DNA from 3 places in the Endozoicomonas sp. ALE010 genome. Region 2 is predicted to be linked to each of the others. Evidence: predicted binding sites of a transcription regulator. Region 2 holds the regulator's gene; each other region holds the start of a gene.
The links. Region 2 encodes PhoB, which activates phosphate uptake and scavenging genes when phosphate is short. Its sites were predicted from a motif close to TGTCATANNNNTGTCANA; they were not measured.
Positions count from the first base shown of each region.

Region 1: a site for PhoB is predicted at 7,538-7,555, ahead of ACO6UY_RS10715 (Na/Pi symporter). Genes of this name have one in related genera too.
Region 3: a site for PhoB is predicted at 5,891-5,908, ahead of ACO6UY_RS02525 (choice-of-anchor I family protein). Genes of this name have one in related genera too.

Region 1 covers NZ_JBLYNV010000020.1:56,415-67,160, reverse strand. Annotated here, with positions in the region: gene ACO6UY_RS10745 (hypothetical protein) at 1-557, opposite strand, end outside; gene ACO6UY_RS10740 (hypothetical protein) at 717-1,643, opposite strand; gene moaA (GTP 3',8-cyclase MoaA) at 2,004-2,996, opposite strand; molybdenum cofactor riboswitch at 2,985-3,132, opposite strand; gene mobB (molybdopterin-guanine dinucleotide biosynthesis protein B) at 3,361-3,903, shown strand; gene moeA (molybdopterin molybdotransferase MoeA) at 3,975-5,213, shown strand; gene ACO6UY_RS10720 (hypothetical protein) at 5,581-7,335, shown strand; gene ACO6UY_RS10715 (Na/Pi symporter) at 7,607-8,779, shown strand; gene ACO6UY_RS10710 (hypothetical protein) at 9,194-10,690, shown strand.
Region 2 covers NZ_JBLYNV010000047.1:34,831-45,576, forward strand. Annotated here, with positions in the region: gene ACO6UY_RS17580 (PrkA family serine protein kinase) at 158-2,080, shown strand; gene ACO6UY_RS17585 (YeaH/YhbH family protein) at 2,157-3,434, shown strand; gene ACO6UY_RS17590 (SpoVR family protein) at 3,431-4,933, shown strand; gene ACO6UY_RS17595 (H-NS family nucleoid-associated regulatory protein) at 5,303-5,743, shown strand; gene phoR (phosphate regulon sensor histidine kinase PhoR) at 5,856-7,184, opposite strand; gene phoB (phosphate regulon transcriptional regulator PhoB) at 7,300-7,989, opposite strand; gene ubiA (4-hydroxybenzoate octaprenyltransferase) at 8,223-9,128, opposite strand; gene ACO6UY_RS17615 (DUF3050 domain-containing protein) at 9,286-10,092, shown strand; gene ACO6UY_RS17620 (transposase) at 10,096-10,746, opposite strand, start outside.
Region 3 covers NZ_JBLYNV010000003.1:84,519-95,264, reverse strand. Annotated here, with positions in the region: gene ACO6UY_RS02555 (amino acid permease) at 1-135, opposite strand, end outside; gene ACO6UY_RS02550 (hypothetical protein) at 473-1,081, opposite strand; gene ACO6UY_RS02545 (hypothetical protein) at 1,390-2,259, shown strand; gene ACO6UY_RS02540 (hypothetical protein) at 2,243-2,386, shown strand; gene ACO6UY_RS02535 (transposase) at 2,465-3,445, shown strand; partial or broken gene ACO6UY_RS02530 (chorismate synthase) at 3,861-4,058, shown strand; gene ACO6UY_RS02525 (choice-of-anchor I family protein) at 4,128-5,837, opposite strand; gene ACO6UY_RS02520 (hypothetical protein) at 6,211-6,813, shown strand; gene ACO6UY_RS02515 (hypothetical protein) at 6,968-7,192, opposite strand; gene ACO6UY_RS02510 (DUF3322 domain-containing protein) at 7,453-8,616, opposite strand; gene ACO6UY_RS02505 (ATP-binding protein) at 8,617-10,746, opposite strand, start outside.

The sequences.
Region 1 (10,746 bases), on a different contig from region 2:
CCCAGCAGCTGTGAAAGAACCATACCATTTGGATTGTGATAAAGAATGCATTGACTATTATTCGGGTCCCAGTCGGGAGGATAACAAATCACACCCTGCAATATGCCCGAATCATGTTTAATCGGGAGCGGCTCAAACCAAAAGCCATGGGTATTGTTTGCCTCACAGGCTTCCTTAACAATCTCACGACTTTCCTGTAAGCCCGGAAATTTCGCCAGACACGGGAACCTGTCAGGAAAAGTCTTGCCAAGCCATGGAAACACTTGTGATCGCACCAGGGCAATACCAACAACCTTGGCAACCCCCAGCCGGTTTTCAATCATCCAATGAAAAGGCGTCAGGACAACCGCAGATCTTGATAAAATTGAATAGCAGGTTCCGGGGACAGAACAAATAAGATCCTTAGCCCGGGATAAATAACTATCAGGCTCGACGGATTCAGCAGAACGAGCCCCCATGCACGACTTTTGGTCATTATCAGGGCATGCTTCCTTCGTCCGACTCCTTAACCAGGGTGATTCATAAGCGTATCGATCAGCAATAGTTCCGTAAGTCATTACAGCCTCTTTATTCTAATTCTGAGTATCGATTCAGAAAAATCATTGTTGCAGTTAGAAGACAGAAAAGCGGCCATGCCCTGCCAGGCCAACTTAAAACGTTGAATATCCCGTCACTCCCGGAAGATGAAAAAAAGATAATTCAAGGTCGAAAAGCCGTTACCTTAGTAGCACTTCAAAAGCAACATCAACTGAACTTTTCTTTTCCAGACGAAACTGTTTCAGTTCTTCTAACGTGTAGCCGAAATCACTACAGCCAACGGGCAGTCTGTCCGTTTGTTGACCATGATCAATAAAGGCAGCAATATGTCTAAAAGAAGAGCGTTCAAGTATTTTCGGATCACCTTCAGCAACGTATTTCCTGAGCACTATCAACTGTGCTGGGGGCATTGCTTCCTTGGTTCTCATTCCTTTTGCAAGAAATTTCTGAAATGATTTCGATGATAGGGGAACCAGAACTCTTGCGGAAAAGGCATCAATTCGGGCTGATATAGCATCAGCCGAACCCAATCCAATACTTTTTTTACTTAACTTTCTATCTGCAGTTAACTGAACTATCGTGCAGTCAGCGCCCTCGGAATCCACCTTGCCCACTACTTTTACAATATCGTTCTTTATCAGAAAATCCAGGCATCCTTTGTTTCCTTCAAGGTCCTTGATCAGCACCAATTTTTTTATATGTTGATCTTCATTAAAATCAGGATCGGTATAGCTGCGTACCAGCTGAGAATAACTGGAAAATCGTATTGAGCACTGCATAAACCTTTCGCCATTTTCCAGCTTTAATCTAAGGCCGCAAGAACCATCACGATGGGTAAATTGCTTAGGTAGCACCTTGTAAGTTTTACCATCAGTAGCGCACACATAGTCGTAGGTAGTCGGCCTGGCAGGAATACTGGCCGATCTGTCAGTGATGTTAACCGGGTTTGGTGTGCTGCCTGCTCCTGGCGGATCATCAGGAATACTCATGCGGCTGAGTGAGGCTTGCAGATCCGCTACTCTGCTGTCATCACTTGACCCGGGATTGAGAGGAGTTGTCTGTGGATGTACCGGAAGCTGATCGGAAGAACTCGTTATTGGATTCATGTTAAAGCACCCATCACTAAGTTGCTGCGTGGAGCAAGTTAGTCGGGTTTCATTAAAATAAGTTCCCTCTACACGTTATGTTCGACCTTAATTCAATAAATTGATTTGGTAGTGTACTGGTCATCGTTTCGATGAGTTTGATGTGTACAATCTCCGCTCAGGGCGAACGGAGTCAGGGTGCCATTGATAGAGAGAATCCATCAAATGCATTGAAACCGTGTACCATCTCCGTTCATCCTGAGCGGAGTCGAAGGGTGTTTGGCACGATCTATCATAGGCCGGAGTTTGCGCCCTTCGACAGGCTCAGGACGAACGGAGTGCGGAGGCACGACACCCCATCAGACTCATTGAAACCGTGTACTAGCCTCCCATCTGAGAAAGGTTATCCGTGCCGCCGGTCCAGCCCTGCTCAAGGAAATGACTGTCGTCTTTAAGCTGCAGGGAATCACGAATTCGAGCCACCAGCACTTCCTGCTGATCATCGCTGTGCAGAAGGTCTCTCAGATCAATGCCGGACTCAGCAAACAGACAAAGCTGGAGCTGCCCCAGACTGGTCACCCTCAGTCGATTACAGTCGTTACAGAAGTCCTTGCTGTAAGGCATAATCAAGCCAACCGTACCTTCATAATCACTGTGGCAATACTCCTGGGCAGGCCCGGCGTCGGCCAGACGCATTTTTCTTACCCAGCCGCGCGCCAGGAGCAGTTCCTGAATCTGTTTTCCGGGGAAGTGGTGCTTCTGGAAAAAATCCTGATTGTTCCCGGTTTGCATCAACTCGATAAAACGAAAAGAGACGGGATAATCCCGGATCCAGCCAAGAAAGGCATCAAGTTCATCATCATTAATGCCTTTCATCGCCACCGCATTCACCTTGATAGATGGCAGACCATGGTCAAATGCGTGTCGAATACCGGCCAGAATTTCCCGCAGCCGGTTGTGGCCGGTAATCAGCTCAAAGGCCCGGGGGTCAAGACTGTCGACACTGACATTGATGGCATCAATACCCGCATCCAGCCAGTCCATAACCCGCTGATCCATTTTGTAGCCGTTGGTGGTCATGGCCAGCTTTTTTATGCCGGGGACCTGCTTGATGGTTCTGACAATGTCGGAAAAGTCCTGACGTAAGGTAGGCTCCCCCCCGGTCAGACGAATTTTTTCCACACCGACCGCAGCAAAAGCCGTTACCAGACGACGTATTTCGTCAATGGTCAGTGCTTCACTGTGATGATGGTCAAGGCAGCCGTCAGGCAAACAGTAATTGCAACGAAAATTGCACAGGTCTGTGACTGACAGTCGCAAGTAAGGGAATTTCCGTCCCTGACGGTCCTGCAGCTCTGGTAAATTAGAATGCATAGAACACCTTTCCAATCGCGGGAGGCTGCAAAGTTTCTTTTACAGCCCTGGCAGCCAGTGATACGCACTCTGGCTGCGGCTTCCAGTCCATAGGATCATACCCATTAGGTACCGAAGCTCGGCGCTCGCTTGTTAATTCAGTTTAATCACTACGTTAAACAACCTCATTTGACTGTTAAAAAAAAATTCCCGGGAGATCGTTTTATCAACAGCCCAGTGAATCCTACCTGCTTATTTCTCGAAAAACCATGCTATCAGGTACTATTGTTTTATTGGATTACCCGGTAAACCTACCGCCCATGGGCCCCTTTTGATTGATGAAATATCCGGACGAGCAGGTTGCAAAAAACGAAAGATGTCTTCTATGATGATACCCCCAAAGATCAGTGCCTCCATCCCGGTTATTGGTATCGCCGCCTTTAGCGGTACCGGTAAAACCACGCTTATCGAGAAACTACTGCTACTGTTAGCAGGCCAGGGACTTCGAACCGGTGTGGTCAAAGCCACGCATCACAGGATAGAACCCGACCCACCGGGAAAAGACAGTTACCGTTTACGCCATGCCGGTGCCAGTCAACTGGTGTTGAGCATGCCTGGTCGATCCCTTTGCTATACCGAGTACCCGAATGGATATGAACGACAGCTGCAGGAGCAACTGCAACTTCTCAATCAGGATCAGCTGGATTTAATCCTGGTGGAAGGTTTTCGTGAGGCTCCCATCGCTAAAATCGAGCTTCATCGCAGTGATTATGACAAGCCCTTCCTGTTTACTGAGGACCCCCATATCATAGCCATCGCCTGGGATGGCAATCCCGGCATCAACCTTCCTGGTCATCTGGAAGAACTGGATATCAACAGCCCAGAACATATTGCCAGCTTTATTGAAAAATATTGTCATGAAAAATAGCTTGCATCACCACCTGGCATAACAGAGAGTTAATTTTTTCCACCCGCTTTGGTCAATGAACGAGGGCAATCATGAGCGACTGCTGTGCCACTGATGGATTAATAAGGCTGGAAGCAGCACTGGCAACACTGATCAGCAGTGTAAAGCCAGTATCCGTAACCGAGACCGTTGCCCTGGAAGACAGCCTTGGCAGGGTACTCGCAGAGCCTATCGTATCGCCTATCAATGTGCCTTCCCATGACAACTCGGCCATGGATGGTTATGCCCTGGCGCTAAAGGATTTGCACAACCGTGATACTTTACCCCTGGCAGGCCAGTCCCTGGCCGGTCACCCTTTTTCCGGGGAGATTCCCGCCGGACATTGTATCCGGATTATGACCGGGGCCAGCCTTCCAGCAGGTGCCGATGTGGTGGTCATGCAGGAGCAGACTGAAACCACAGAACAAGGTATTCGATTTCTGCGGAAACCGAACCAGCCCGGTAACAATATCCGAACAGCGGGGGAAGATATTCCGGAAGGCACCCGGGTATTTACACCGGGCCGGAGAGTTCGCCCTCAGGATATCGGGCTGCTGGCCTCGCTGGGTATTGCCAATGTCACGGTCTACCGGAAAGTCAAAGTTGCGGTATTTTCCACAGGTGATGAATTAAAGCTGCCCGGTGAGCCACTGAAACAGGGTAATATTTACGACAGTAATCGTTTTGTTATCAAGGCCATGCTGAAAAAAATGGCCGTCGACATCATCGACCTTGGCAGAATTCCTGATGATAAAGCGGCGTTAAGAGAAGCCTTTCTGCAAGCCGATCAGGAAGCTGACGCAGTAATCAGCTCCGGTGGCGTCTCTGTCGGCGATGCGGATTACACCAAAGACATTCTTGATGAGCTGGGAGAAACCGGCTTCTGGAAACTGGCCATCAAACCGGGCAAGCCGTTTGCCTTTGGACAGCTCCCGAACAGTGTCTTCTTTGGCCTGCCCGGTAACCCGGTATCGGCTACCGTCACCTTCCAGCAGCTGGCCGCGCCAGCATTACGCCATATGATGCACCAGCAACCGGAACCAAAAGTGGAGCTTACACTGGCGACGGAAACCCCGCTCAGAAAGCGCCCGGGACGCCGGGATTTCCAGAGGGCAAAGCTGGTTTACCGGGAATCCGGTGAACTGCAGGTTATGTCAACCGGTCATCAGGGGTCTGGAGTTCTCAGTACCATGAGTCATTCTGACTGCTATATCGTACTGGCGGAAGAAGACGGTGATAAACCAGCGGGTGAGCTGGTGAATGTGCAGCTGTTTGATGACCTGCTGAAATAAACCAGTACATGGTTTCAACGAGTTTGACGTGTACAGTCTCCGTTCACCCTGAGCGTCCTTCGGCTCCGCTCAGGATGCACGGACGAAGGGTGCTTGGCACGATCTATCAGAGTCCGGAGTTTCCGCCCTTCGACAGGCTCAGGACGAACGGAGTGCGGGGGCACGACAACCCGTCAAACTCATTGAAACCATGTCCTAGCTGCACTAGCCACTATAAGAATAGCCTGCTCGTTTATTCGCGAGGCTATTCCCATTTCCCTTCTAATTTAAACTAACGTTTATCCTTCACTTGATGACCACCGATGTGGAACTTAATCTCGAATATCGGGTCAATTTTATATGCTTCCGTAAAAGAACTGGTGGAAACGTGGATAACGCCCATTTCAAGGCCCCTCTCTCCAGAGAGTACTACAGACAGGCCGCCAAGGGCTGTATTCATCAACATAACAGCAGTGGCCATCTTCAGCAGCACACCGGAGAGGTTAACACAAGTCCCGGCAGGGGGGCTGACAATATCGGGAGCCATGTACCAGCCAACCGGATGTCCGGATACCTTGGGTTTAGCTTACAGCCAAGCCACGCTTCTGACTGTTACGTCAGGCAAACGCCGCCGGGCCAGAGATTACCTGCCCCCGTCGTAAATACTTCACGCACATTGACCACCCATCCCGCCCATCCAAAACTACCTCCTCCGCCTGCCAGCAAAACGGATCTGCCAGCACCGCCACCAACCGAAACTCTCCATAATCACCCGGAGGCGGAGGTTCGACAGAGTGCATTTACCGTCAGGTCAATTTATCAGCGGGTCATACCTTACAGTGACCGGTATATCCCTGACCAGCGCCTCAGAGCAGAGATTCACAGTGATTTTCTGGCCCTGGAGGACTGGATTCTTAACCCATGGGTCGACGATCAGTTATTGTTTGATGTCAGCCGGACCGGTCAACAATGGAAGCATGATGAAACTCTGGTCAATTGGGCAATGAAAGAAACACTCTGGGCTGAACTTGATGATGGTCCAGTGCATCCGGTCGTCACCGCGAAAATAAACCTTAAATCCAGGGAAGTCGGCAGGCTCAGGGAAACCAGCGATCTGCCGGATGCCGCGTTTGCACAGCTTGAAAAGTGTCGTGAATTACAGCAACTCCAACAGCGTAAAGCCGAGAATTCAGGGCGGTTCGGGAAGGATCTGGAGCTGACACCGCTGGTGGGTAAAGAACTCAGGAAACTGACAGAATCCGAAAGACTGGATAAGCTGTTGCCCCACGCTATTTTGCAGGGGTATACCAGAACTGCACAATGGTGCCTGGAAAACGGGGCAAATATCAAAACAGCGATGACAACGTTGCGCCAGCTGAAATCCCGGTCAGATCCCAATCAGCCCGGCAACATAACAGAACACCTGACCACCACAGCAACCGCCCCATCAATCAACAGGAGATCCCAGGGCATCGGCTCGTTCAGCAACGATATCAATACAACATTGCTGGAGGTTATTGCTGAGACTCATATCGATATGGCCATTCAGGCAGACTGGCTGCTGGCCAATGGGGCAAGCCTGACACCCGAAGCCTCCGCTGCGCTGCTCAACCAGGCTCTGAATACCTCCCTTTACTGCGGGTATCTTGCCAACGCCCGATGGCTGATTGATCAGGGAGCCAATCTGCAAGCCCAGCATCAATTTGAGCAGGCCATGAGCCATTATAATACCCGGGTAGCCCAATGGCTGATGGATAATCACCAGGCCAAACAGAACCCCGGTAAAGCCACCTCGGCATTGCTCAGTTATTTTGATGGCTATCTTTCCCGGGAAGAAGTGGTGGAGCCCATCTACACCCACCAGCCAATAGACTGGTTATTAGAGGTGGGAGGCGCATCCCTTGAGGAATTGCGACCATTTGCGCCACGTATCCTGGAGAGAGCATTGGAGTTCAGTGATCCCTATATCGCAGGATGGCTGTTAAAACACCAGCTCACCACCTTCAAGTCCCAACCGGAAAAACCGCAAGAACTGTTGGATAAAGAGATCGTCAGAGCCAGGGAAAAACCGAAAGAAGACAGAAAATATATGATCGACTTTTTGCAAAAACAGGTCGATCAAGAGAGCGCTTCAGACTGTTAAGTAGTTGGCCAAATGGAATCGTATATTTCTGGCTAAGTGGGCAGTTACTATGCAAGGCACAATGAAGGGAGCATAGCCGTAGCTATGTGACCGGAGTTGTAACGCAGCAGAGTGACTGACCACTTAGTCAGAAAATAGGATTTCATTTGGTTAACTACTTAGCCCCCGAAAAAGAAAATCTGCTGATTGTTTGTGAAGAAGTTGTCATAAAACTGTAATAAAGACTCGATACTTTTAGCATCAACTTTATATGCACCGGGGTGCACTCTCTATGTCTGAAATGACATCTGCTTCTTCACAGGGCGCTGATTTCGAAACCATGACCACGCGACATTACGGTCGTATCTGGCTGCGCGTTGTTCTATGGATTTACGCTCTGCTGGTAGCTGTTAGTGTCATCGGCTCCGGCTTTAAAATGGCGGTGGGTGGTAGTGAAGCCGCAGCACAGCTGTTCAGCTTTGCCAACAATGCCGTTATGGGTCTGCTGGCGGGCACACTGGCGACAGCGCTCGTACAATCTTCCAGTACAGTCACCTCTGTTATTGTCGGCCTGGTCGCTGGCGGCCTGCCGGTTCACCTGGCCATCCCGATGATTATGGGTGCCAACATCGGCACAACCATCACCAACACCATCGTAAGTCTTGGTCATATTCGCTGCCATAAAGAGTTCAAGCAGGCGTTTGCCGCCTCTACCGTTCATGACTTCTTTAACTGGCTGGCGGTTCTCATTCTTCTGCCTCTGGAGCTGTTCACAGGCGTTTTGAGCAAGCTTTCTGTATCGGTAGCCAGCATGCTGGTTGGCGGTCAGAATATGTCAATGAAAGGCCTGAATTTTATTGACCCGTTAACCTCTCCGGCTGAAGACATTGTCAAAGGTTTTGTATCGGTACTGCCGGACAGCACACTGGCAGGTATCGCCATGATTGGTATCGGTATTGTCCTGATCTTTTTCTCGGTGGTTCGTCTGGGCAAGCTGCTCAAAAAGGTCATGGTGGGTAAAGCCAAAGATGCCCTGCACAAGTCCATTGGCCGGGGTCCGATCAGCGGCATTCTGTCCGGTATGACCATGACCGTGATGGTTCAGTCGTCCTCAACCACCACCAGCCTGATGGTTCCAATGGTGGCCAATGGTCTGTTTACTGTACGACAGATGTACCCTTTCACCCTGGGTGCCAATATCGGTACAACCATTACCGCCCTGCTGGCTGCCACGGCAATTACCGGTCCTGCGGCCCTGCCGGCACTAACCATCGCCATGGTGCATTTCTTCTTTAACCTCTGTGCGGTTGTGGTTATTTACGGCATCAAGTGGCTGAGAGAGATCCCGCTGTATATGGCTGACAAACTGTCTGATCTGGCAGCCAGAAACAGAATGTATGCGTTTGCCTATCTGTTCATCGCCTTCTTCATTCTGCCAGGTGTCCTTATTTTCCTGACAGCGTGATCGGCAAGATTCCTCCTGCAAAAAAACCTGCTGTGCCTTGGCTGCACAGCAGGTTTTTTTTTTGCAGGCTTAACCCCATGAAACAGAACGTAGTGTACGGGTATTAACGCTTTTATGCACCAGCCCGGATATTTCATAAACTGCCCCGAATATCGCGAAGGACTTTGTCGCTCTAAGGGATTTTGTGAAGGAGCGCCGTACCGGGGAGTACGGTCGACTGAGCAAAACTCCCTTAGAGTGGCAAAGGACAAGCGAGATCGGGAGCACGTTTATGAAATATCCGGGCTAGACTACGGGTCGCCTTTTTGGACAAGAACTATTTGACGATGGCCGTCCAGGAAGACGGATAACAGGACAGCCTCCCGGGGAAACTCCTGTCAAGTTTCAACAAAATAGCAACAGATGGGGATGAAAATGAATATCAACCTGTTTGCCAATGGCACCACTTTTGGCGTGCCCTACAGTGTCCCTCCTGAGAGGTTTACGGAGGGTCAAGGGTGTAGGGAGAAACTGCATGACAGAAGTCGTCTTATTAAATCGATTCCGGTGCCAGACAAAACAGCCTACTTTGCCAATCCGTTTATGCCCATGCCTTGTGGCGAAACAAGGAATTCAATTGGAGATTTTGATTTTGAGCGTATGCTCAAAATGGTCGACACAGAAATGATCCACCTCAATCCGGATCTCCGATTTATGCCCGCTGAGATTTTTAGCCGCTGTGAAGCAATCCCCCTGAAAATACTGGCGGACAGGAAGGTTGCTGTCGTGGTTAGTGACAATAAATACCAAACGCTCGGAGAGGTTGGTGAGCAGAACAGGCGTCAATCGTTTTATTATTATTCCAATACGCCCAGGCATCCTGAATTATGTGATGAACGTATAGCTGAATTGGCAAAACCTGGATTTTTCCTTATGCCCTGGGAGGGGGAAAGAATGAGTACATTTAAATTATTGAGGAAAGAAAGCCAGCCTGTTTTCAATATCAATTTTAGCGGCACTTTCGGTGAATCACTTCATTGCTTCGACCTGTTAATCTCAGACGAGCAGCTCCCTGAATACAAACATTTAGTCGGCCATGATTTATTGCAGTACCCCATCATCGAAACTGGTCAGATTTCCCAGGCAGCTTATGTCTCTTCCGTTTATTCACCGACGAACAAAAATCACCTGTTTCTCATCAGGCCTGCTGATACCAAACTACCCATGCTGCAAGGGACTGAGCTTATCGAAACGAAGTATCAGGCAATGATTGATCGGGCCGTTAACGCTGGCCAACCAACAAGTATTAAAAATGAGGGGGTGGTCAAATCGTTACGGGAAGCGGAGTTTTTTATGGCTCCTTACCAAGAGTCTATAAGGTTTTGTCAATCGGCCATCGAGACGTTGAATGCCTACCCGCAAGAGCACCCCAATCTCTCTGTTGCCATTAATAAAGCAATCTGTCGATTGGCATTCTCCGAACAATACATGACTGATTGTGCGGGCCTGGTCAGGCAAGCCATTGTGTATGATGAACTGATGCAGCTTGAAAATACCAGTACGATGGAAGAACTGAAAATTAAACAGGAAGAAATCAGTAAGCAGTTTATCCATAAGGAGGTGGAATGGCATAAGAAAGCGGTGCAGGAAGAAATCCTTTCGGGAAAAGACTCGTATTTCCCAATGATCAACATGCATTCGCTCATCATGACGTCACTCGGTGACCTGTTAATGGAAATGGGTTATCGCAACTCACCGGGCGAAAACGCATTGAGAGACAAAATCGTTGCTCGGAAAGCAGAGGCAGAAACTCTTTGTGCCCAGACAGATGAGCTGCTTTCTGATCGGAAGACCCTTCATTCATTAAAGCTAAAGAGTATTTGGGTTTCCATTGAGAGCGCAGATGCAGAGGATGACGTTGAAAATCCCTGACCCTACAGACTCTGGATAAAGGAGCGGATTGCGTTTTTGGACAAGAACTATTTAAC
Region 2 (10,746 bases):
GCATTCATAGCTACTCAATAAAAGTTATAAAAAAATGTGGTCAAAGTTCTGACTCTGCCGATAGCGTAATTGAGAAGGATAAGCTTCCAGATGAGCTATCGGTCAAACGTTCCTGGTCGTTGTTCAGGAATTCAAGCAGACAAAGGTGGGTGAAGGCATGGACATCTTCAATACATATCAGCAGAGATTTCAATCAACCCAGCAGGAAGAGCTGACCATCGAAGAGTATCTGGCACTGTGCAGGCAGGATTCTTCTGCCTATGCCAATGCGGCAGAGCGCATGCTTATGGCCATTGGTGAGCCGGAGATGGTGGATACCTCAAGGGACCCAAGGCTCAGTCGTATATTTTCCAATAAACTGATTAAGCGTTATCCGGCATTCCGTGAATTTTATGGAATGGAAGAGGCGATTGAGCAAATCGTTTCCTACTTTATGCACGCTGCCCAGGGGCTGGAAGAGAAGAAACAGATACTTTACCTTCTGGGGCCAGTGGGTGGTGGTAAGTCTTCTCTGGCAGAAAAGCTGAAGGCATTGATGGAGAAAGTCCCATTCTATGCAATCAAAGGTTCACCGGTTTTTGAGTCACCTCTGAATCTGTTTAATCCTGATGAAGATGCCGACATTCTGGAAAAAGAATATGGCATTCCCAATCGTTACCTGGGCGGCATCATGTCACCCTGGGCGGTTAAGCGGTTAAATGAGTTTGGCGGTGATATCACCAAGTTCAGAGTGGTGAAGCTGCATCCCAGTATTCTGAATCAAGTGGGTATTGCCAAGACCGAACCCGGCGATGAGAACAACCAGGATATATCCAGCCTTGTGGGCAAGGTGGATATACGACAGTTGGAAGAATACTCTCAGGATGACCCGGATGCCTACAGCTTCTCTGGCGCACTCTGCCGTGCCAATCAGGGCATGATGGAGTTTGTGGAAATGTTCAAGGCACCCATCAAGGTACTCCACCCGCTGCTGACCGCGACCCAGGAAGGTAACTACAACAGTACCGAAGGCATGGGTGCCATTCCTTATAACGGTATTATTCTTGCCCACTCCAATGAATCCGAGTGGCAATCATTCCGGAATAATAAGACCAATGAAGCCTTTATTGACCGGGTGAACATCGTCAAGGTGCCTTACTGCACCCGGGTGACGGAAGAGATTCATATATATGAAAAGCTGCTGGCTAATAGCTCACTCAAGGAATCCCCCTGTGCACCGGATACCTTGAAAATGCTGGCCAAGTTTACCGTCCTGTCGCGCATCAAGGAGCCGGAAAATTCCAATGTGTATTCCAAGATGCGGATCTATGATGGTGAAAACCTGAAAGATACCGACCCCAATGCCAAGCCGCTGCAGGAGTACAAGGATTCAGCGGGTGTTGATGAGGGCATGGAAGGTTTGTCTACCCGTTTTGCTTTCAAGATTCTTTCCAAGGTATTCAACTTTGACCCTACGGAAATTGCCGCTAACCCCGTGCACATGCTCTACGTACTGGAGCAGCAGATTGAGCAGCAGCAGTATCCGAAAGAGGTGCATGAGCGTTATCTGCGCTATGTGAAAGAGTTCCTGGCACCCAAATACATTGAGTCTCTGGGCAAAGAGATTCAGACCGCCTATCTTGAGTCTTACTCCGAGTATGGGCAGAACATTTTTGACCGATACATCACCTATGCTGACTTCTGGATTCAGGATCAGGAGTACCGTGACCCTGAAACCGGTGATATTCTCGACCGCTCGGCCATCAATGATGAGCTGGAGAAAATCGAGAAAGCGGCCAGTATCGCCAATCCAAAAGATTTCCGTAACGAAGTCGTTAATTTCGTGCTCAGGGCCAGGGCCAATCACAATGGCCAAAACCCGAGCTGGCTCAGCTACGAAAAAATGCGCACCGTGATTGAGAAGAAAATGTTCTCCAATACGGAAGACCTGCTTCCGGTGATCTCATTCAATGCCAAAGGCAGCCAGGAAGATCAGCGCAAGCACAATGAGTTTGTTAAGCGCATGGTAGAGAGAGGGTATACCGAGAAACAGGTCAGGTTACTGGCTGAATGGTATATCCGGGTGCGCAAGTCGCAGTAACTGCCGTCCGGGTAGAGAGGCAGGGCGAATGGATTCTCGCCCTGTTTGTCATAAAGGACACACAAGGAGCGTGTTCATGAGTATTATTATCGATCGACGGTTGAATGGAAAAAACAAAAGTACCGTCAATCGCCAGCGGTTTCTTGAGAGATATAAGAAGCACATCAAGAAAGCAGTGTCTGATGCTGTGAATAAACGCTCCATTACTGATGTGGTTTCTGGCAGCGAAGTCACCATTCCCCGAAAAGATCTTTCTGAGCCGGTATTCCGGCACGGTCAGGGTGGGCGTTATAAGCAGGTTCATCCGGGCAACAAGGAGTTTGTCAGTGGTGATCGTATCAAGCGGCCATCAGGCGGCAGTGGCTCCGGAAGCGGTAAGGGCAAGGCTGGCAACAGCGGCGAAGGGATGGATGAATTCAGCTTCCAGATAAATCATGATGAGTTCCTGGAGCATATGTTTGATAACCTTGAGCTGCCAAACCTGGTTCGGAAGCAGCTGGAGGATATGACGGAATTCAAGATTCGACAGGCAGGGTATACGACAGCAGGCTCTCCGGACCGCCTGAATGTGGTGCGCTCCCTGCGTTCAGCCCATGCCCGGCGTATTGCCTTATCCGGTGGTGATCGCCGGGAGATACGGGCACTGAAAAAAGAGCTCCGGGAAATGGAAGTCAGCCCGGATGAAACGGACCAGCAACGAGTTGTTGAATTAAGAGAACGGATAAAAGAGCTCAATGCCAAGCTGAAAAGACTACCATTTATTGATGACTTTGACCTGAAATACAACAACATGGTCAAAGTGCCTTCGCCCAGTAATAAGGCCGTGATGTTTTGTGTGATGGATGTGTCCGGATCCATGACTCAGGACATCAAAGACATGGCCAAGCGCTTCTTTATTCTGCTCTATCTGTTTTTGCAGCGTAATTATAAAGAGATTGAAGTGGTCTTTATCCGTCATCATACAGCCGCTAAAGAAGTGGATGAGGATGACTTTTTCTATTCCAGGGAAACCGGGGGAACCATTGTTTCCAGTGCCCTGGAAATGACCCGTGATGTGATCAACAAGCGTTACAGCCCGGTGGACTGGAATATCTATGTTGCCCAGGCATCGGACGGTGATAACTGGGAAGGAGATTCCAGTGTCTGCACCAAGATTCTCACCGAGCAGATTATGCAGAAGGTTCAGTATTACTGTTATGTGGAAATCACCGACCGTGCCCACCAGAATTTATGGCGTGAGTACCAGAGTGTAGCGGAGAAGTTTAAAGATCACTTTGCCATGCAGCAGATTAAATCGCCCAGTGATATTTACCCGGTTTTCCGTAAACTGTTTGAAAAAAAGGAAAATGCATGAGCAGCCAGTTGATTTCCAGTGAACCGGAGTGGACGTTTGAGCTAATTCAGGAATACGACAGGGAACTGGCCCGTCTTGCTGATCGCTTCCGCCTTGAAACCTACCCGAATCAAATTGAGATTATCAGCTCTGAACAGATGATGGATGCCTATGCCTCAACGGGTATGCCATTAATGTATAACCACTGGAGTTTTGGTAAACACTTTCTTCATACCCAGCAAAACTACCAACGGGGCAGAATGGGGCTGGCCTATGAAATTGTGATCAACTCAAATCCCTGCATTGCCTATTTAATGGAAGAAAATACCATGACCATGCAGGCACTGGTATTAGCCCATGCCAGCTATGGTCATAATTCATTCTTTAAAGGGAACTATCTGTTTCAAACCTGGACCGATGCCGAGTCCATTATCGACTACCTGTTATTTGCTAAACATTATATTGCACAATGTGAAGAGAAGTATGGCATTGAGGCGGTCGAGGAAATACTCGACGCCTGCCATGCATTAATGAATCAGGGGGTGAATCGATATAAACGGCCCCGGCCCTTATCCGCTGAGCAGGAACAGGCCCGGCAGGAAGAGAGGGCGGAGTATATCCAGAGGACTCTGAACGACATTTGGACCACCATTCCAAAGGTTGAGAAAGATGAGCAGGAACAGGAAGAGCGCTTTCCTAAAGACCCGGAAGAAAACCTGCTCTACTTCCTGGAAAAGAATGCACCGTTATTGGAAACCTGGCAGCGGGAGCTGTTGCGAATAGCCAGAAAAATTGCCCAATACTACTACCCTCAGAAACAGACTCAGGTGATGAATGAGGGGTGGGCCTGTTTCTGGCATTACCACCTTCTGCATGAGCTATACAATGAGGGCAAGGTGTCCGATGGTTTTATGCTGGAGTTTCTTCACTCCCATTCCAGTGTTATCTATCAGCCGCCTTTTGATAGCCCGCAATACAGTGGTATCAATCCATACACCCTCGGCTTCAATATGTTTATGGATATTCGTCGTATTTGTGAAAACCCTACCGATGAAGACCGGGAGTGGTTTCCGGATATTGCCGGCAGCGACTGGCTGGATACTGTGCACTTTGCCATGAAAAACTTTAAGGATGAAAGCTTTATCCTGCAGTTTCTGTCACCCAAAGTGATGCGAGATTTAAGACTGTTTTCAATTCTGGATGATGAGTCCCGCACTTATCTTGAGGTGGACAGTATTCACGATGAAACAGGCTATAAAGCCATCCGTGAGTCACTGGCCGCTCAGTATAACCTCGGCAATCGGGAACCAAACATTCAGGTTTATAATGTCAATATCCGGGGTGACCGCATGCTGACCCTCCGTCATTACCAGCATGAAGGTCGGCCATTGGGAAAAGAGACCGATGAGCTGTTGAAGCATATACACCGGATCTGGCAGTTTGATGTGGAGATTGAGTCGTTTGAAAATGGCGCAGTCACTCAAAGCTGGCAGTGCAGTGAGAATAAGAAACGCAAATAAACGTCGATTGAATGCTGGTACGCTTACGGTAAATATTAAGCAACTATCCATTAATTTTTGAACCACAAAGGACACAAAGAGCACAAAGGAAAAGAAAAGCTCTTCTTCGTGCTCTTTGTGTCCTTTGTGGTTCCCATTCAACATGATCCATATCGGAGTTATACAACTTATTCCTTTTGATCAAAAAAACAACCTGCCTGATTTTGGATTAATAAACTGACAGTTTTTACTATCAGTGATTCACATTATTTTTAAAATTTATATAATGGTACTTCCATCTAAAAAAATCTTGCTGTATAAAGTTCATCGAATTGAACATCTTTATTCCTAAGTAGGAAGTTCTATCAAGACCAAGGAGTCGTAGAGTAAATGAATATTTTTGAAGAAGTTCTGCATCGCCTCAGCAGCAAAACCCGTATTCGCTCACTGTTTAAAGATGTACACGCGGAAGATCTGGAGCGCATCATTTCCCGTCTGAACGATGTGCTGACTGAGAAGCAGGAAGCGCGTGCCAAAGACGAAGAAAAGCGTAAGAAGAAGCAGGAAAGCATTGAAGCCATCAAGCAGATTATGGCTGACCGTGGTGTTTCCATGAATGATCTGGGTGTGGGTAATCTGGAACCGGAAGAGACAGTACAGAAGCGTCGCAGAAACATTCAAAAGTACACTTTTGAATACGAGAACGAAGCGGGTGAGCGCATTAAGTGGGAAGGTGCTACTACTGGCCGTCTGCCACGTGATTTCCAGGCGTACCTGGAGCGTACTGGCAAGAAGCGTCTGGACTGCGCTCTGGAACAGATCGAAGAGTAAGTTTTATTCGCTCTGAATAAAAAAGGGTCTTGCAGACCCTTTTTTATTTTCTATTTTGGCAAATACGGCGTTAATATCACCATTTCCGGAAAGATCGTGTTCAACCGGCATGCTATACGTTGACGACGTTGGCTTGCTTGATTCTCGACAGGGGAAAGTGACATATAAAACGACTGCCTTTTCCCGGATGACTACTGATACTGATACGACCTTCATGCCTTAATAACACATGTTTTACAATCGCCAGTCCAAGACCGGTCCCCCCTGTGGCATGACTGCGGCTCTTATCCACCCGATAAAAACGCTCAGTCAGTCTTGGAATATGAACGGGGTCAATGCCAACACCATTGTCCTGAACCATCAGGTGTCCACCTTCCTGATCCTGCCACCACTTCACCTGCACCTTTCCTCCAGACGGGGTATAGCGGATAGCGTTATAAACCAGGTTAGAAAAGGCACTGCGCAGCTCCACGGCATCACCCGTTAATAAGGCATCATCGTCGCATTCAAGTTGTAACTGGTGCTGATTTTCACCGCTCAATGCTTTGGCGTCGTTAACGATACCTGCAAGCAGAGACTTAAGCGTCACTGACTGACTTATTCTTTCCGGTTCCGTCGCTTCAAGCCGTGAAAGTAACAAAAGATCCTCAATCAGTCGCTGCATTCTGGTTGCCTGCTCCTGCATTTGACCAAGGGCACGATTAAAGATGGGCGGTGTATCCGGATTCATTGCTATACCGTCACTCATGGTCTCCAGGTAACCGGAAATCACGGTTAGAGGTGTTCTCAATTCATGGGAAACATTGGCAACAAAATCGGTTCTCATGATTTCAAGCTGATGCAACCGGCTGACATCCCTGACCAATAGAAGTCGATTGCCCTGCCCATAAACGGTAATGGCTATTTGAAGCTGTCGGCTCTCATGCACCGGTGAATCGATCTTAATGGGCTCTTTGCCGTGGCTATTGTTCATATAGCGGGCAAATTTTGGATTTCTGACCAGGTTTGTCAGGAGCTGTCCCTGGTCATCGGGCATTTGCAGGCCCAGTAACTCTCCGGCGGCACGGTTCCACCACTCAAGGGAACCATTCTGGTCGGCCATGACGATTCCGTCGTTTAATGCTGCCGTTGAATCCTGTATGCGTTCTATCACGCTGGCAAGTCGCTGTTTTGAGCGGTTGTGTTTGCGCTGAATTCTATAAATACCGTCAAAGATCTCACCCCATACGCCTGTGCTTTCCGGGGGATCCAGCTCTTTGTGGGCAGCCTTATCAAGCCATATCAGCAATCGGTGCAGTTGCTGGTGGCTCCAGAGAAGGTAGAATAATGTGGCAAGAAAAAGCCCCAGAAAAATCCGGTCCGCCAGCCAGCCGACCAGCAGCCCGATGGCAAGCATTGACACTATTCGACCAGTAAACCAGGATCGGGCAGAGGTGGTCACAGGCAGTTCCGCAGTTTGTTGAGCTTATGGTGATTGATCCTGACCATCATTCTTATGTCATCAGGTGGTGATGAGGAAAACGTCACTGAAGCCATTTTCATTGAATTCCAGCATTCTACGCTTTAGTGGAAAAACGGTAGCCAGTACCTCTGACGGTTTGAATGTAATTCTCATAGCCACTGCCCAGCGCTTTTCTCAGGCGGCGAATATGGACATCCACCGTTCTCTCTTCAACATACACATTGCCACCCCAGACCTGGTCAAGCAACTGCCCACGGGAATAGGCTCGCTCCTGATGAGTCAGGAAGAACTGCAGCAGCCGGTATTCCGTTGGCCCCATTTCGGCCGGGTTGCCATCAATACTGACCCGGTGGCTGACAGGGTCCAGTTCCAGTCCTTTGACGACGATAGCCGACTGTTCGTCCATTCCATGAGTTCTGCGCAGTACGGCCTTAAGTCGGGCAGCGAGCTCGCGGGGGGAGAAAGGCTTGGTGATGTAATCATCCGCACCGGTTTCCAGCCCCTGGATTTTATGGTCTTCTTCCCCTTTGGCGGTCAACATAATGATCGGAATTTCTGCTGTCAGCTGGTCACGCTTAAGTCGTCTGGCCAGTTCGATACCCGAGATATCCGGTAGCATCCAGTCCAGAAGGATCAAATCGGGTCGGTTATCCACCACCAGTGAGTGCGCCTGCTTTGCATCAGCTGCTTCCAGGCACTGATAACCAGCCATTTCCAGCGCCATAGCGACCATTTCCCTGATGGGTGCTTCATCATCCACAATTAGAATTGTTTTGCCAGACATGAGAATACCCCGGGGTTGAATGAGAGAAGATTGCTTTGGTAACCGTTTATCTTTATGACAGGTATTACAGCGAGGGAATGTTACAGAAAAATGACGTTGATGAAAATTTGATGGACTTTTTGCGGGTTGTCCAACCCATGAGTTACTGTTTTCCCGTCGTTGAAGTGATAAAGGGGAGGTGAAGGTTGAGCGCTTTCGGCTCAACCTTCAAATTCAGGTGTTTCAGTCAGTCATCACAGAGAACAGACCAGACCGAGAAATATGGCGGCACCAACCCAATGATTAGAAAGAAAGGCTTTGAAACAAGGATCCCTTTCACGGTTGCGGGTTAACCATTGCTGGTGGGTAAAACCTGCGGCGGCGGCAACAAGGCTGACATAGAATGGCCAGGCTAATTCCAGCTGTAAACCCAGCATCAGCAGGGCTATCAGGGTAAACGTCTGAAAACAGGCAATAATCAGATTATCCATTTCGCCAAATAAAATGGCGGTGGACTTAATGCCGATCTGCAGATCATCATCTCGGTCCACCATGGCATACTGGGTATCGTAGGCGACAGTCCATAACAGATTGGCGATAAACAACAGCCATGTCTGAGTGGTCAGTGTGTCGGCCTCGGCGGCAAATGCCATGGGGATGGACCAGCCAAATGCGGCACCCAATACCACTTGCGGCAGATACGTGTGTCGTTTGGCAAAAGGGTAGGCTGAGGCGAGTAGCAGGGCGGCAAAGGAGAGATAGATGGTCAGGGCATTGGTGGTCAACACCAGGAGAAAGGCCACGAAAAACAGGCTGGCGGCGTATATCAGGGCTTCTTTCGGGGTTATCTTTCCGGTCACCAACGGACGTTGCCGGGTTCGTTTTACATGACCATCAAAATGTCGGTCAGCATAGTCATTAACAACACAGCCAGCGCTGCGGGTCAGCACCACCCCAAGAATGAAAACCACCAGATTACCAACAGAGGGTATGCCTTCGGCCGCGAGCCAGAGCGCCCAGAGTGTTGGCCATAGCAGTAGATAAATGCCAATGGGGCGATCAAGGCGAGCCAGTTGAATAAAGTCTTTCCAGCGTGGTACGTGCTGATCCAGCAGCTCTGCACATTTATCAGCGCCTGTTATCGATTGTATAAATTTCATCTGCGCCCTTGGAGTTCTGTGTTTTGGAAATATAGTCAGGGCCTTCCAGCCGACACATGTTTTGCCGATAAAAAAATGAGCACAGGCTGCCATGTGTCCAATATCTATGTAGTCTTGTCGGCCTACCAGAGCAAATTGCTTATAGCGGGAGACTATCATGTTTACAGAAGACTTACGCCCTCTTCAAGAACAACTTTTCAATCACTCCATCTACCAGAAAATTAACAGTGTGGAGACGTTGTCGGCCTTTATGGAAGCTCATGTATTTGCTGTATGGGATTTTATGTCGCTGGCGAAAAGATTGCAGCTTGAGTTTACTTCCATGCAGCTACCCTGGGTGCCAGTTACGGATGCCCCGTCTGCCCGCTTCATTAATGAAATTATTCTCTATGAAGAGACGGATAAGGATCTTCATGGCACGCCCATGAGTCATCTGGAAATGTATCTCGCTGCCATGAATGAAGTATCCGCGGATACCAGCAAAATCGAACAGGTAATTTATAGCATCAAGACAGGGGTTCCCTGGCAGCAGGCCCTGGTGGTTGCTGAGGTACCGGAATACATTCAGGCATTTGTTTCGGATACGCTGAAGATCGCCCAGTATGGTTCGTTACCGGAAGTGGCCAGTTATTTTCTTTTCGGCCGTGAAGATGCCATTCCGCAGATGTTTTCTTCCCTGTTGAATCATTGGGAAATCCCCCCGGCGTCCGTTCCTGCCATGACCTACTACCTTGAGAGACATATTGACCTTGATGGGAATGAGCATGGCCCGGCAGCAGAGAACCTGCTGAAACAGTCTATAAATGGGGACAAAACTGCCGAAGCATCGGCCGTTGCCAAGGCGAAAGAGGCTATTTCGGCACGAATAAGATTTTGGGATGGTCTTGAGAAGCAATTGGACAAAGTTACCGCTGGACAGGGGGCTGTTGACAAAGCAGAGCCTATACTACCCGGTTTTATCTGAGACCTATGTACGGGACAAAACCTGAAGCAGGGTCTGAAATCCAATCTGATCATTTTTTGAACCTTCGTTTTTCAAAACCCTGCGGAGCATGTCTATTCCCAGTCTGAACAGAGCTTTGGCTGGCCGCATATGCTTATTCAGAGGGAGTTCTTTCGCTTCACCATAATGCCAGTGACCAGCAATCAAACACCAGGCAAATGTCAATGCAAGCATGCCCATTAGCTTTTCCATGCGGTCTAGATCCGTCATGTGGGTAGACTTAAGATCAAAGCCTCGACTTTTCAGGCAACCAAACAGCGTTTCTATCGACCAACGCTTAAAGTAGTCCTCAATCATGGTGTCTGGTTTCTGGGTTGCCACGACAATTAAAAGCCCCTTGATTGTGCGCCTTGCAGCAATATACAGATAAATACCTGAGACTTTGCGTTTGCTGTGCCAGGTCACTGTCTGGTCAAGCTTTATGTTCCAAAATAATTGTGCGGCTTTGATATTCTTGCCACAGTTACCCAGTACAGTAGTGCTTTCCTTGATTCGCAGTCGACAGACGATGCCCTGATTGTCCAGCCATTTGAACCAGTCACGGCCAATGAATTCACGATCAGCAAGTAGCTCATCTATCTTATCCGCTGGAATCAATTTCAGGGTTCGCTCCAT
Region 3 (10,746 bases), on a different contig from region 2:
CCAGACGGTGATAAACATAAAGAGGGTCGCTGCAAACCCGTAAGTGCCTGTGGTTACCGGCAGCGCGATCATCCCGGCTCCAACAGTGGTTCCCGTGACCAAAAAAATGCTGCCAATCAGGTTGTTTTTGTCCATGATTTTTCTTTTTCTCTTTTAGTGCATGACGGACTATATCGACCGTGGTGGGCACATTTGCATTATCAGATCATTGATCAATGTCATTAGCAGTGTGAGCGTTCATTCAGTGCGTCTTCAAAATCCTTCAATGGATTGCTATTCAAAAACAGGACAAACACTGAATGTTGAGGTGATGGTGTGCTTTAAGACTGCTTGCCCTCACTGGCGGGCAACCGGTGATGACTGGGTTACAGGCACTGCCTGAGTGCTTTGGTAGCGGCGGTTGCGGTGTTTTAACGAATCTCACGGAGAACCGGGGGCATAGATGACACAGGTTTTTTGCCCCCGGTTTTTGTTAGTCAATAACCTTGCCACGATTCAAGACCCCGGTAGTTTTCTCCATGATTTTACGCCCAAGGAGAATAGAAGGTCTGTATGGATGCAGTGCTGCTTTGATGCCTGAAGGGTTATAGTCAGTGCTGTCAGAATTGTCATCTAAGTGCACAACACCAATATTAGCTCCTCCTCCTCCTGCGAGGAATACCAGGATAGTTACCGCAACGATGGCAACACCGGCGAATATGGCTTCAGATCCACGTTTTGGCATTGTGTAGTAAGGACGGGAGAGATAGTTGAAGGTCTCTCGGCCAGCGGTGATGGTATATTCATGAAGGCTTTTATGTGGTTTTCCACTGGCAACATCTACAGCAATTTTGGCCATGCCAAAGACAGTGCCTCCGGCGCAAGCAAGCCCGGTAGCAGCCAGGGCGGTCACATAATAGGCAGCAAAAATACCGCCATTAAGCACCGTTGAGGCAAGTCGGGATGGTATAACAACAGCCTTGCCAGCAGCCCTGCCGACTTTTGACAATAAGGAACGCTTGCTGTTTTCCTCCATGGCCGGAGCAGGCAAGCTGGAAAAATCCTGCCAGGAAGCGCTTGAGGGCAGTATCGGATTGTTCATAATTCAACCTCCTTGTTGGTATATGAAAACGGATAACGGTTTTTGATGAGCTTTAGTTTATTAATATCTGTGGTTTGATTCACTGACATGGGTGTTAGGGGAGAAACAGTGTCTTGAATCTTGAATGTGTTCAAATGCAAAGGCCTGACCCTGGCTTTTCGTTTTCCTTGACTTTATTCAAGAATCAAGACCTGACCCTCGCTTCTGTTTTGGAACTTTCTTTTAATTTAAGACTCTGATGAATATGAATAACCTTTGAGGACTGACTTTCAACATGCTCAAGTACAATTAAAGATAGGAGAAAAACCATGGACCCATTATTTAAAACCTCATGCAATCAGGGGGGAAATTATTTTGCCCCCTATGCTGAAGCTTCAGAAATGGCTAAAGCGGAGCATAACACTGTCTTCGGAAGGGTCGTCAGTCCTGTCAGCGGTGAACCATCTGCAGTTAATCACGTAAATTTAGATTTCACAGCAGATTCCGCAACAGGGCAAAAAGAGATTGGGGTTTCTTCCAGAGCAGTTGCTTCCGATGAAGATACCAGTGATGCGGTTAACCGCAAACCAGGTCTAAATACCTTCGTAGGCAGAATCAATTACGCCTTCGAAGAACTGGATAAACAAAATTTCAGCAATGCGGAAAGGTTATTCCGGGGCGTCTACTTGGAAGAGGATCTGGACGAATTGGAATACCATAGGTCACTGGTAGGGCTTGCAAAGTCACTAGTAGAGCAAAACACCTACAAGAAACTGACGGAAGCCCAGCATCATCTGCAAGTTCTCAGGGGTTCTGAATGGTGCACTACATCCGGGGCTTCGATCATTCCTGACCTGGATATAACCCTGAGCCGATGCGAACAAGAACTTGGATTGCCCATTCAGGCTGAGGCTCGGCTCCTGACTCTGAGAAGAAAAAGCCTCCATGCCGATGAGAAGGCAATGTGTGAGCCTTCAGATAATTATCATGCTGATATTGCTATGGTTCGGCAATGGCAGCTTATGAAAAAACCTAAGCTTGCCTTAACACTGCTACAGAACATGAGAGCAGAGTCAACTTTAAGGCTGACAAAGGAACGTTGGCCGTCGAGCCCAGCATGTGCTGCAATAGAACTTCACGAATGCCTGAAAGAGGTAAATATGATGCTGGCGACACTGTCAGGTGACGGGCAAATCTGAACTGACTGAAGAGCAGCTGCTGAAGATGAGTGGCATGCTGCCCCCGGTGACAGTGCTGACAGACTGCGCCATCACGCTGTTACCGACGACTTGGGGTGAAATAAAAGACACCCAAAAATTTGATTAATCGGCCACACCGTCTGTTTTTCTTCTGGAACCTCTTAAGGGTATTAAGGAAATCTACCCAGTAACCAAAAAAAATGACATGACGACCGCCCGAAAAAACCTCATAGATCCAGCCAGTACGCCCTACTACCACTGTATGGCACGCTGCGTTCGCAGGGCCTTCCTATGCGGCAAAGATAATTTCTCAGGCAAAAACTATGAGCATCGCAGGCAATGGGTGGTTGATCGGTTGAAAGCACTTTCCGGTATTTTTGCCTTGGAAGTCTGTGCTTATGCGGTGATGTCGAATCATTATCATGTGGTGCTCCATATCAATAGTCAGCAAGCCAAAAAATGGGACACCAAAGCAGTCTTACAACGCTGGACGCAGCTTTTTTCAGGCCCGCACCTGGTTCAGCGTTTTCTTGTCGGCGATCAGCTGGGCAAAGCAGAGCTGCTGCGTGTCGAAGCATATGCCCAGAAGTACCGAGGTCGGTTAATGGATATCAGCTGGTTCATGCGCTGTCTCAACGAATATTTAGCCCGGCTGGCCAATAAAGAGGATGAGTGCAAAGGGCGCTTTTGGGAAGGTCGTTACAAAAGTCAGGCTTTGTTAGATGAGGCAGCATTGCTGACTTGCATGGCCTATGTCGACTTGAACCCCATCCGGGCAAAAATTGCCGCAACGCTGGAAACCTCAGAACATACTTCTATTAAAGAGCGCATTGAGTCATACGACAGCGCAAACGGAAAAAAACAAAAGACACACTTGAAACCGTTAAAAGCTCAGGGTCAAAACCCGGAACAGGCGATTCCATACCCACTCAGTAGCTACTTTGAACTGGTTGACTGGTCTGGCCGAATTGTCCGAAAAGGCAAACTTGGTCGTATAACTGACGATGTACCACCTATCCTGGAGCGCTTGGGTATTGACCCAAAAGAATGGCTGGAGACTATGCGCTGGCATAATCGTTTTCACCGCGCAGTCGGCAAGCTGGCCTCACTGAAGGCTTATGCAGAAAGCACCGGAAAATGCTGGGTTCATGGGATGTCTGTGAGCGGTGCTCTCTACCCTGCCTGATCAACGTATTTTCATTTACTTTAATGTGGCCAGAATCTTCTGAATGCTCTTTCTTATATTGTCTTGATAGTGTCTTCTATCTGGCTGTTGCTGAGTGCTTTTTATACGCTTCCTGTTTGGTATGAATGAGAAATTCTTCTTTTTATTCTTTGAATGAGACATTCTTACAATGATCAATACTATCCCACTTTCACCACCAAAATAACGTAATCATTTGATTTTGAACCATATATTCTATTCGAATATATGGTTGGCACGATATTTAATCGTTTAAAATCAAAATGTTACCAAGGGGTGGTGAAGGTCGGATACTATCATTTAAAAAATGAATAAATGATGTACTCTTCACTATTTAAAAAGTGGGTGTCCTTTTTATTCTTTTTATTGTCCTCTTTTTATTGTCCTCTTTTTATTGTCCTTTACCACCTCAGGAAAGTTGATTAATAGTCAGGGCAAGCCGGTGGAGGTCGTCACCAAGGGGTGCCATGATCCCTGCGTAGGTATTCGTGCAGTACCCATTGCTGAAGCGATGATGGCGATTACCCTGATGGATCATTTTCTGCGGCACCGGGCACAGAATGCCGATGTCGTTAGTCCGATACCGGTTGTTTAAAGCATAAAAAAGGCTTCCGGGTGGAAGCCTTTAAACGTTTAGCCTCCCGGGAGGCTGTACGAATAGTCGTTAAAAGATTTCATAGACAAGGGTTGATCCAGAAACCTCATGGCCAATGATCAGCAAAGGCTTGCCAGTGGGACTGTCCGCTTCTGCCACAAAGACCATACCCTCCGGTGAAAGGTCACCAGCCAGTTCAGGCTGCTCGGCCACATTCACGGAAAAGTCCCGGTTATGGATATAGCGGACATATTCAGGTGATTCCGGACTGGTGATGTCGTACATAAACAGGCCGCCGGTACGCTCAAGACCAACAAACGCATAGTGTCTTCCATTGATTTCACCAATGGCCAGGGCTTCAGGCTCCGGACCTTTGTCATCACTGCGGTTATCGCCTTTGGTTTCATCGTCATTGTTATTGAAGTCAGACTTCAGTATTTCTGCCGTGATGCGCTCGAAATCATCGCCAGAGTCAAACACCAGATTTCCGGATTCATCCCAGATGGCGAAGGAACGGGTACCGTAAGCATAAAGCTGTTCAAACTCACCATCGTTATCACTGTCTCCCAGAGTGTTGGTGATTTTCAGTTGAGCCATCCCGGCTGAATCTTTTGCTTTGTCGGCATTTGGGTGCTCATCAGCCACCTTCACCTTTTTCACACGGAACTCTTCAGTATAAGCAAGGCAGCCGTCGTCTTCATCAAACTTCAGGCCGCCGGAGTTCAGACAATCTGTTCTGGAAGGGCTGTCATACCAGTAATCACGGGCATCACCTTCGTTGGCAGAAACAACATAGGTTTTGCCATTGGCTTCATAAGAAGCGAGGGTGTCTGGCTGATACATACCGTATACACCCGCCCAGGTTTTCAGATTCACGCCACCATCCCTGTTACTGATATCGGCGGTGTATTTCCCAAAATCTTTGTAGCCCAGGGGGAAGATCTTAACGACTTCAGCTGCTTCAATATCAATGATTGCCTGAGCATTATTTTCCTGCAGGCTGACATAAGCCTTTTTAGAGTCATTGGATACGGTGATGAACTCAGGCTCAAGGTCTTGTGCAACGGTGGCATTTCGGCCAAATACCCGAACTTGCTCGCTTAACTCATTGTGCCTTGGACCGTATTTATTAAACTCAGTAAAGCCAACTTGTCTGACCTCGCCTACGGTACCGTTATCGTTGATCTGGATAATGCTGATGGAACCCTCAGGATCAATTTTGTAATCTTCAGAAGGCTCACCTTCATTGGCAACCAGCGCATATTTACCATTTGGGGTAAAGGTCACCATGTCTGGCAGTGCTGAAGTGTGGACATAATCCCGGTAGGTTGCATTACCTTGATCATCGATGTTGAACAGAATAACAACGCCGTTTTCCTGTTTGATGTCAGCTTCAACGGCAACAGCCAGCAGGCCATCATGTAATGACAGGCTGTTTGCAGCACCGAGTTCGATGTCTGGCAGATAGCTTTGAATATCAATGCTGCTTCGTTTGGTCAGGTTTGAATCGGTCAGTGGGTTAGCGAGAGCCTTGCTGGTTAATTGGCTGGCATCCAGAATATCAATCGTTTTTTCTCCGGCATTCACGACAAAAATCGACTGACTGGTTTTATGCCAGCTGACAATTTCTGCTGCACCTTCAAAGAAAGTGCCAGATGCATAGCGACCAACCGGTTGCATATCCGGGTGGGTTACGCTGGCAGATTGCATATCCAAAGTACAGCCTGAAATGATCAGAGCTGCCAGTAATGGAGCGGTTCTGCTGAAAGGGATTTTCATCGGCCTTGCCTGTCATGTCCTGTTTTAGTTGCTGAACAGTTATAACGGGAAATGATGAAAGAAATATGACAGCTAAATCATCACGGTGTACCGAGACAGAGAAACAATCAGAATAGGGCGGTTGATATAGGTCCGCATGATGCGTGCGGGGATCAGGTGCCGCCAATGGCCAGCAGAAACACAAAAGGGTCAACCAACACGTCAAAAAGGGAATTTAAGAATCATGAGGGTCAAAGTCTCATACTGAGCACAACTACAGACCCTGGAGCACAGGATTTACGTCCCGGAGCCAAAATACCCGAACAAGAAAGGCGACCAAACGCAGCTATGATTTTCATGTGACAAAAGAATCATCTGCGAGAGGCCGCCCTCCATGGAAGTATGTCACCCACTGACCATTCCCGCTAGTAATCACTGCCCTGCAATCGAGATGCTGCAACATCGGTTATCTCTTCTTCGCCAGTCATGCCATGAGCTCCACTGGGAGGATTACGAAAATGAACTGCATAACCTCATGGCTCTTGCAGAGCAGGAGATTCTCTCTGAAGACCTCCAAAAACTGGACGTCAATGAACCTTCTATTGAGGTCAAGGGCACCGTTTATCGCAGGGTGGCTCAAAATCATCAAACATACCAATCTGCTGCTGGCTCTGTCCGGGTAAAGCGAACCCTGTATCGATCCGGCTCAGGAAGCAAATGTATAGTCCCCCTGGAACTCCAGGCAGGGATTGTTGAAGGGTTCTGGTTACCCAGGGCGGCAAAGCAAGCGGCATGGATGGTGGCTCAGTTGCCACCAACCGAAGTGGCAAGCCTTCTTGAGTTGCTGGGAAATATGAAACCGTCGGCCAGTACTTTGGCTCGTCTTCCTGCAAAACTCAGTGAACGGTGGGAACAGTATCTTGAACCTTTTGAGTATATGTCTGGCAGACAACTTTCAGGTTCCAGCCAATGCTGCGACGGTAGCGGCCTCTCTTGATGGTGTAATGCTGCCTATGAAGGGCGGAAAGCGTCAGGAAAAACGGGACAAGGGAGCAGCTGAAGGCAAGCTTACCAGAGGCCCTGCGGGTTGTCAGGAAGCCAGTTGTGGGACGCTGTCGCTCTCTTCACTTTTTAAAAAGTGGGTGTCCTTTTTATTGCTTGTAGCTGACACCGTGACCCCGCCAGAGATTAGCAGCAGAGTGTCCTCCCATTAGGTGCAACTCGCGGGCAATTTTGAATGGATCCGTACAGTTGGTATCAATGTCACTGGAGAATTTGTCACCAATAATTTTGGATAACAGCAGCAGCTCATCTTCAGTTGCCTGATTGAGTACGTCGTAAAGATTTCGATCTTGTCGGGTGAATACTATGCTCATTTGCAAAACTCAAATTTCAAAGCTCAATGCTTCCGTACACTTGCCAGCTCTTAAGTACTGTACTGGTTGGGAATGAAATCTCGAATAATACCTGATAGATGTTATACGGAAAGAGAAGCTGGAGGTTATATATGGTCCGCCCCGCACAAGAGAAACCAGTGTTAAGAAACCATTAAGAAACCAGTGTTAGGTCTTGAAACTTGAATGTGTTCAAAAAGAAAGACCTCACCCTGGATTTTCGCTGCTAATGCTATCACAGGTCAAAGTGCATCCAACAGCCAGCCATAACCAACACGCTCCTGTTCCAGACGCAGGTTTTTTCCGAAGGTATTATCTTTCAGGGCCGCAAACACTGGCGATTCATCCGGGGTAAGCCCCGGCAGTTCACCAGTAAAACGCTTGCTGTCCATCTCCTCTGTACACAGTGCCAAATGCGTTTGCAGGGTGGCTTGGTCCATCAACAAGGAGCGGACTTGCGGAAAATGCTGGCGCAGGCGGGAGAGAATGGCAAAACCGTGGGTGTCAATATCCCCCCAATAGATAATCTCTTTTTCCTTCAGCCAGCCAATGGAAGACAGTGACTGAATACCATAGCCCAGCCCAAAGATGACAATGGCATCCGGTACTGGTGGAAAGGCAAGACCATTGACCTTGTTTTCTGTGATAAACACCTTGCCGGTTCCCGGATCTATAAATTGCGACACCGGAACCGTGATATCCGTCACCGGGCCGGGATGATCCAATAACCGGTATCGCACCAGCGGCTCATCAAACCGTAAACCAAAGCGGCGCTCAAAACCGTTTTCCGCGAGCCCGGCGATGGTCCCATCAAAATCCTCCGGTTCAAGGGCCAGGCTCAGCAACTCCGAGAGAATGCCCTTGTTATTTTCAATAAATTTGCTGTCAACACTTTGGATATCCAACTGGCGGATGTAACGCCCCGGTTTTGGATTCAGCTGAAAATATCGGCAGACCTTCAGCAACCGGGGCCAGCTATCAACCAGCTCCAGGGCTTTTAACGGTTTATCCAGCAGCCAGGGCATTAACTCTGGCAGCTGTCGTCTGGTTGTGCCCGCCAGTTCATCAAACTGGCGAAAGGCTTTGATCTTGCCGATAAAACCCAGCCAGTCTTCCCGGTGTTCAAACACAATGCGCTGGGGCAGGCGCTGGGTACCGAGCTGCTGATGGTTGATGCTGCGATAATCCAGCCGATAACCACTGCCTTTTACCGCCTTGCTATTGCTGTGTAACAGGGCTATCCAGTCCCGCACTTTGGCAAACTCCTGGCTGAGCACTTTGCCGGAAGGTTTGCGAAACGTAATTTCCAGCGGAAACAGGGATTCTCCCTGCAACACACTTCTCAAAAACGCCCCGGAACTCCAGGGGCGCAGGGATTTTTTTTGCAGTTCGGTGAGGGTAATCATTTAGCTAATGGCTTCTGCCCGGTTCTGGCTTATGGTTTCCTTAAGCAGACGCTCCTGCTCCTGCTGTTTCTCCTGTCGGTATTGTTCAATGGTCAGGTTCCGGAGCATAGAGTGGTTCCCGCCCTGGTTATGAACAAAGTGGACAGAGTTCACATAATCTTCAATCACATGAATCTTCTGCAGGGGGGTGACAATCAATAATTGCAGATTCAACCGGCGAAACAGCTCCAGCCCGTAGCGGGCGGACTCGTCAGAACCCCGGCCAAAGGCTTCGTCGATCATAACAAAGCGGAAAGAGCGGGAATGGTTTTCGCCCCACTCCAGACCCAGCTGGTAGGCCAGTGCTGCCGCCAGGATGGTGTAGGCCAGTTTCTCCTTTTGCCCTCCGGATTTGCCACCGGCATCGGAATAGAACTCTTTTTCCGAGTCATCTTCTCGATAGCGTTCCGAGGCATTGAACAGGAACCAGTTGCGCACATCGGTCACTTTGCGGGTCCAGCGTTTGTCCAGTTCGCTCTGGCCTTCCCGGCCATTAAATCGTTCGACAATGGTTTTCACCTGCAGGAACTTGTTTTCCGCATAGGCATCATCGCTGTTATCGGCGGTCAGTGTATCGCCGAGGCAGTTTCTCAGGTCGATTTTGAACTGGTTGATCTCCGGGTCCCGGTGATTGTCCGCCACCAGTCGTATATAGGTGCCGTCGCTGTAGTCAATAGCGGCCAGGGAGCGGTTAATGGTGGCGATTTTATCCCGAATGGTTTGTTGCTGATGATCCAGCCAGTTCTGGAACATGGCCATGTTGTGGATGGTGCCTTCATTAAGCATCTGTTTAAACCGTTGCTCATGGCGGGGCAGGTCTTCCCCTTGCAGGGTTTCCAGCATGGCGGTGAATTCCGCAACTGAGCCCATGGAGGCGTCCACTTCACGGGTTTCCTGGGGATAGGCGTTTTTATAGTCCGCCATCTGCCCGGTAATCCGGGCCGCCAGTTCCCGGGACTTTTTCTCCCGGCTATCCAGGCGATGCTGCAGCCAGCTGCGCATGGTGGATTGGGAGCTGTCGCAGTTTTCAATGGTGATCTTTTTGTCCCCCAGGGCTTCATGTTCCATTTCGGCAAGCGTGGGAAAGCATGACTCCCGGGCGGTTTCCGGAAGCTCTGAAAGCTGTTGTTCAGAAAACTTCAGCAGTTTGTGATCCTGTTTCAGCTTCTCTGCAGCGGTACCGGACTCCCTGGTCAGTTTACGCTCCTGTTCCTCTTTTTCACGAGTAGCTGCTTCACAACGTTCCAGGCGTTCGCGCAAGGTGCGAAGAATGTCGGAGCCTGTTTCAAGCTGCTGCTTTTCCTGTTCCAGGCTGTTGATTTGAATGGCCAGGGGCTGCCAGTTGATTTCGGCAAAATCCGCGTATTTCAGCAGCAGCTTCAGATCTAACTGCCGCTGGTTCAGCTGGTTGATCTGCTGGTTAAACCGCATCTCAGCGCTGGCGGATTTCTGAATGTCGGCTTCCAGCTGTTTACGGGTGGCTTCCAGGGTGAAGATTTTTTCCCGGTTGCTCCAGCCCAGGACAAAACGGGAACGGTCATCAATACGGTAACGGTCGTCTTTTTCATGGCGGCTGCCGCCACTTTTGATCTGTCCGGCGGTGGTGATGGCCCGAACCTCCCGGCGGAAGTCGGCCAGCTGATCGCAACAGATATAGTCAAAGCGCTGGGACAGTTCATGCTCAAGCCAGCTGTAAAACTGGCTGTCGGTCTTGATCGAGACCTTGCGGCACAAGGAGCGAGGGTCAAGGGTATCGGCCGTGGCGCGGGCGGGCTGGCGAACCCGGTAATAGACCAGACGTCCCTTGAGGTGGGTGCGATCCACATAGTCAGCAACGGACTGGTAGTGCTCATCGGGCACCAGCAGGCTCAGGGCAAAATTATGGAGTACTCGTTCAACCGCCCCTTCCCAGTGTTTGTCTTCTTCGCGAACCTGGAGCAGTTCACCGGCAAAGGGCAGGGTGGATTCCGGCAGGTTGAGGGATTCACTCAGGGCCTGACGGATGGCCAGGTTGCGGCTGGGGATATTGGACTGACGACTTTTCAGCGAGGCGATCTCTGCTTCCAGTTCATCGTGCTGACTGCGCAGTTT